Vreelandella piezotolerans: one gene and its partner. The protein of the gene in region 1 interacts with the protein of each later gene in a pairwise test. Links are inferred from orthologs where the notes say so. Each region holds a gene or a part of one and is shown in the gene's direction. Other genes may lie near its edges.

Region 1 (2,924 bases):
TGTGCCCCAGCGAGTCTCCGCTGGCCCACGAAGTGAGCTTGCCGCTGTTCATCGATGTGCACGAAGATACCGAGATTTACACGCCGCTCAGCTCGCGCATCGCGCATCTAGTGCTGATCGACGTGCTGGCCGTTGGCGTGGCCAAAACCCGCGGCCCCAAGCTTGCCGAACAGCTCAAAGCGGTGAAAAAGAGCCTGACCACGCTGCGTTACCCAGACGATCAATAAACGCAGCCCAACGCGACGTACGCTGTATACCCAGCCAGTGGGCGGGCTGTGCTAAACTGGCCGCCCATTTTTCGAACCGGCAGCGGCTTATATGGACGACGTCACGGCGATACTCGATCAGCTCAACCCCGCCCAGCGAGAGGCCGTCAGTGCCCCCCAGGGCAACCTACTGGTACTGGCGGGCGCGGGCTCCGGTAAAACCCGCGTGCTGGTTCACCGCATTGCCTGGCTGATGCAGGCCGAGGGGCTGTCGCCTTACGCGCTGCTGGCGGTCACGTTTACCAATAAAGCGGCGCGCGAAATGCGCACGCGCCTGGAAGCGCTGCTGGGCATCTCCATGCGCCACGTGTGGGTCGGCACCTTCCACTCCATTGCCCACCGGCTGCTGCGTACCCACTGGCAAGATGCCCGCCTGCCGCAACACTTCCAAATCATCGATTCCGATGATCAGCTCCGGCTGATCAAACGACTGCTCAAAGATTACTCGATCGACGACGAGCGCTTCCCGCCCCGCCAGGTGCAGGGGTTCATTGCGGGCTGCAAAGAGGAAGGGCTGCGGCCACACCAAGTCAACGTCAACGGTGATGGCTATTTGGCACAGATGGTCGAGCTCTACGAGCGCTATCAGTTCACCTGCGAACGCGGGGGGCTGGTGGATTTCGGCGAGCTGCTGCTGCGCAGCCTGGAGCTTTTGCGCGACAACCCGCTGCTGCTGAACCACTATCGCGAGCGTTTCGGCCATGTGCTGGTGGACGAGTTCCAAGACACCAACACCCTACAGTACGCGTGGCTGAAACTGCTGACCGGCCAGCAAACGCCGATGACGGCGGTGGGCGATGATGACCAGTCGATTTACGGCTGGCGGGGCGCCAAAGTGGAAAACATTCGCCGCTTCGAAGAGGAGTTTCCCGATACCCACACGGTGCGTCTGGAGCAGAACTATCGTTCGACCAGCGCGATTTTGGACGCTGCCAACGCGCTGATCAGCCATAACAGCGAGCGGTTGGGCAAAAACCTCTGGACCGATGGTATCGAGGGCGAACCGATCTCGGTGTATGCCGGGTTCAACGACCTGGAAGAAGCCCGCTACATCGTCGACACCATCAAAGAGAAAACCGAGGAGGGCTTCAACCGTCGTGATGTGGCCATTCTATACCGCTCCAACGCCCAGTCACGGCTGCTGGAAGAGACGCTGATTCGCCAAGGGATGCCCTACCGCATCTACGGCGGCCACCGCTTTTACGAGCGGCTGGAGATCAAGAACGCCCTGGCCTACCTGCGCCTGCTGCTCAATCGTGACGACGATGCCTCCCTCGAACGCGTCATCAACGTCCCCACCCGAGGCATCGGCACTCGCACGGTGGAAATCGTTCGCCACCGCGCCCGCGAGCAGAGTGTCTCGCTCTGGCAGGCGCTCCACGACGCGATTCAGGATGGCACCTTGAAAGGCCGCGCGGGCAACGCCGTTCAAGCCTTCGCCAACCTGATCGAGCAGCTCGATAACGACGCCGCCGGGCTACCGCTACATGAAATCATCGATCATGTCACTGCCCATACCGGGTTGATCGAACACCATCAAAGTGAGCGTGGTGAAAAGGGCCAGGCCCGTGTCGAAAACTTGGAAGAGCTGGTCACCGCCGCCCGCGCCTTCACCCATGGCGACGCCTTCGAAACCCCGGAAGCGGGCGAAGGCATGGCAGCACTGGAAGCCTTCTTATCAGAAGCCGCCCTCAACGCGGGCGACCACGAAGCCGAAGAGTTCGAGGACAGCGTGCAACTGATGACGCTGCATTCGGCCAAGGGCCTGGAGTTTCCCGTGGTGTTCATCGCGGGCGTGGAAGAGGGGCTGTTTCCCCACAAGATGTCCGTGGAAGAGCCTGGGCGGCTCGAAGAGGAGCGTAGGCTTTGCTACGTGGGCGTCACACGCGCCATGCAGAAGCTCTACCTCACCCACGCGGAAACCCGCCGACTGCACGGTAAAGAAGTGTTTCCACGCCCATCGCGCTTCTTGCGTGAGCTGCCGCCTCATCTGCTGGAGGAGGTCCGCCTGCGAGGCCATGTATCTCGCCCGGTGACCGCCTCGCGGCAAAGTTTTGCCCAAACCAATATCGAGAGCGACGGCGAGCTCCCTGCGCTGCACGTCGGCCAGCGAGTCGAGCACCCGGTCTTCGGCGAGGGCATCATTCTCAACGCCGAGGGAGAAGGCGCCCGTGCGCGGGTGCAGGTGAGCTTCGATGGCGAAGGCGTGAAGTGGCTCGTGCTCGGTTTTGCCAAACTGACACCGCTTTGAACGTAGCGCCGTTTTCACCTCGTAAAAGGGCAAGTGAAGACAGGGACTTGCCCTATAAAAGCGGCTTAGCGCATACTGGCAGGCGGACACTGCGCTCACTGCGCTTATAAAAAAACAGCCTATAATTTCGGAGTCATGCCCGCCATGCAACGCCGCCAATTTTTGAAAACCGCCGGCCTAGGCGCCGCCGGTGTCGCTGCTGCCCCCTTTGTTTCTACCGCCAGCGCTAACGAAACCTACACGTGGGATATGGTCACCTCCTGGCCGAAGAACTTCCCTGCCCTCGGTACTGGCGCCAACGACTTTGCCCGCCGAGTGGAGCAGCTCTCGAACGGCCGTATGCGCATTCGCGTTCATGGTGCAGGCGAGCTCGTGCCAGCACTGGAAGTATTTGACGCCGTCGCCGC
Region 2 (2,948 bases), 2.7 Mb from region 1 along the record:
GCTGACCACGTACAACGAAGTGGACATGGGTGCGGTGATGTCGCTGCGTGCCCAGTACAAAGATACCTTCCTGAAGGCCCACGACACCAAGCTTGGCTTCATGGGCTTCTTCGTAAAAGCCGCCTCCGAAGCTCTCAAGCGCTTCCCGGATGTCAACGCCTCTATCGATGGCACCGATATCGTTTACCATGGTTACCAAGACATCGGTGTTGCCGTATCGACGGATCGTGGTCTCGTGGTGCCAATTCTGCGTGACACTGACAGCATGAAAATTGCCGACGTCGAGAAGACGATCGTCGACTTTGGCAAGCGTGCGCGTGACGGTAAGCTCGGCATCGACGAAATGCAGGGCGGCACCTTCACCATCACTAATGGTGGTATCTTTGGCTCGCTGATGTCGACCCCGATCATCAACCCGCCGCAAACCGCTATCCTGGGGATGCACAAGATCCAGGAACGTCCGATGGCGGTGAACGGTAAGGTCGAAATTCGCCCGATGATGTATCTGGCACTGTCTTACGACCACCGCATGATCGACGGCAAAGACGCGGTACAATTCCTGGTTACGATTAAAGAGCTGCTGGAAGACCCGGCTCGTCTGCTGCTGGACGTATAACGAAGCGCGCTGATCCGCCTTCGCTAGTGTTGAGCACGCTGAGTTAATCGCACACAGCCTCCTACCCGCTGTCATCCACCCGGGAGGAGGCCACCAAGCTAAAGGAGCCAACATGGCTGACAAGTTTGACGTGATCGTTATTGGTGCAGGCCCTGGTGGCTACGTAGCGGCTATCCGCGCTGCGCAGCTGGGTCTGAAAGCCGCCTGTGTTGAAAAATGGATCGGTAAAGAAGGTAACGTCGTTCACGGCGGTACCTGCTTGAATGTCGGTTGTATCCCGTCCAAAGCGCTGCTTGAAGCCTCGCACAAGTTCGTCGAAGCCAAGCACGATTTCGACGACATGGGTATCGAAGCCGGCGACGTGACCATGGACGTCAAGAAGATGATGGCGCGCAAAGACAAGATCGTTAAGAACTTGACCGGCGGCATCTCTGGCCTGTTCAAAGCCAATGGTGTTACGGCCATCGAAGGTACCGGTAAAGTCATCTCTGGCAAGCAAGTCGAAGTCACCGACCTCGACGGCAATACCACGACTTATGACGCCGATAACATCGTCATCGCGGCAGGCTCCGTGCCAGTGGAAATTCCGCCGACCCCGCTGACCGAAGGCCTAATCGTCGATTCCACCGGCGCCCTGGAATTTCAGGAAACGCCGAAGCGTCTTGGCGTCATTGGCGCGGGCGTCATCGGCCTGGAGCTGGGCAGCGTATGGAACCGTCTGGGTTCTGAAGTCACCGTCCTGGAAGCGATGGACTCCTTCCTGCCGATGGTCGACACCGCGATTGCCAAAGAGACCCAGAAACTGCTCAAGAAGCAGGGGCTGGACATCAAACTGGGTGCCCGTGTGACCGGTTCGGAAGCGAACGGTGACGAAGTCGTCGTCAAGTACACCGATGCCAACGGCGAACAAGAGATGACCTTCGACAAGCTGATCGTTTGCGTTGGCCGTCGCCCCTACACCAAAGGCGTGATTGCCGATGGCGTGAGCGTCGAGCTGGACGAGCGTGGTTTCATCTTCGTCGACGACCAGTGCCGTACCAACGTGCCGGGTGTTTACGCCATCGGCGACTGTGTACGCGGCCCGATGTTGGCGCACAAAGCGTCCGAAGAGGGCATCATGGTGGCGGACATCATCGCTGGCCACAAAGCCGAGATGAACTACGACACCATCCCGAACGTGATCTACACCTTCCCGGAAGTGGCGTGGGTCGGTATGACCGAGCAAGATGCCAAGGCCAAAGGCATTGAGGTCAAAACCGGCAGCTTCCCATTCGCCGCCAGCGGCCGTGCCATGGCGAACAATGCCACCGAAGGTAGCGCCAAGATCATTGCCGATGCGGAAACGGATCGTATCCTCGGTATGCACATCGTCGGTCAGCACGCCGGTGAAATGATCGCTCAAGGCGTGATTGCGATGGAATTCGGCTCTAGCGCCGAAGACCTCGCGCTGACCTGCTACGCGCACCCGACCATGTCGGAAGCCGTGCACGAAGCTGCTCTTGCGGTAGAAGGCCATGCGATTCATATGGCGAACCGTAAGAAGCGCAAGTAATTCGCTAAGCAACAACCAAGCGCCACCGTCAGGTGGCGCAACACTTTCAGCCCCGCGCGGTAATGTGCTGGCCACTGAAAGTACGGGGATGGTCAGGGCGGTACAGATACACTGTCACGCCAGCTGATCATCGTTCGAGTCACATGCAACCAATGGCATGAATCGATGAACCTTCACGAGTATCAAGGCAAGCAGCTGTTTGCCGATTATGGTCTGCCAGTGTCCAAAGGCTTTGCCGTGGACACTCCCGAAGAAGCTGTAGAAGCGTGTAAAAAAATCGGCGGCGACATGTGGGTCGTCAAAGCCCAGGTTCACGCTGGCGGCCGCGGTAAAGCGGGCGGCGTCAAGCTGATCAAAGACCCGGCAGAAGCCAAAACCTTCGCCGAGCAGTGGCTGGGCAAGAACCTAGTGACTTACCAGACTGACGAAAAAGGTCAGCCGGTTGCCAAGATTCTGGTAGAGACCTGCACCAACATCGCCGACGAGCTCTACTTGGGCGCGGTCGTTGACCGTACCACTCGTCGCGTCGTGTTCATGGCTTCCACCGAGGGCGGTGTCGAGATCGAAACCGTTGCTGAAGAGACGCCTGAGAAGATCCTCAAAGCGGAAATCGATCCGCTGGTCGGCGCACAGCCCTACCAAGCGCGAGAGCTGGCCTTTGCGTTGGGTCTGGAAGGCGATCAGGTGAAACAGTTCACCAAGATCTTCCTGGGTCTCTCCAAGCTGTTCCACGACAAAGATCTGGCACTGCTCGAGATCAACCCGCTGGTCATCACTGAC

What was found.
Region 2: the proteins of uvrD (region 1) and lpdA interact in binary tests that used the Escherichia coli proteins (3 or more experiments, as listed by UniProt). The link is inferred for Vreelandella piezotolerans from one-to-one orthologs.

Annotation. Positions count from the first base shown.
Region 1 is NZ_CP048602.1:3,782,498-3,785,421, forward strand. What follows is about bases 2-2,917. They hold uvrD (DNA helicase II), read left to right. Parts: upstream 2-318; coding sequence 319-2,517; downstream 2,518-2,917. Other genes in these bases: hexR (transcriptional regulator HexR), read left to right, coding at 2-227; GYM47_RS17410 (TRAP transporter substrate-binding protein), read left to right, coding at 2,662-2,917. Also shown: more of hexR, read left to right, coding at 1-1; more of GYM47_RS17410, read left to right, coding at 2,918-2,924. UniProt on the Escherichia coli protein: A helicase with DNA-dependent ATPase activity. Unwinds DNA duplexes with 3'-5' polarity. Translocates on single-stranded DNA with 3'-5' polarity. Initiates unwinding more efficiently from a nicked substrate than double-stranded DNA.
Region 2 is NZ_CP048602.1:1,110,682-1,113,629, forward strand. The notes cover bases 9-2,948. They hold lpdA (dihydrolipoyl dehydrogenase), read left to right. Parts: upstream 9-728; coding sequence 729-2,168; downstream 2,169-2,948. Other genes in these bases: odhB (2-oxoglutarate dehydrogenase complex dihydrolipoyllysine-residue succinyltransferase), read left to right, coding at 9-616; sucC (ADP-forming succinate--CoA ligase subunit beta), read left to right, coding at 2,334-2,948. In the rest of the region: more of odhB, read left to right, coding at 1-8. UniProt on the Escherichia coli protein: Lipoamide dehydrogenase is a component of the glycine cleavage system as well as of the alpha-ketoacid dehydrogenase complexes.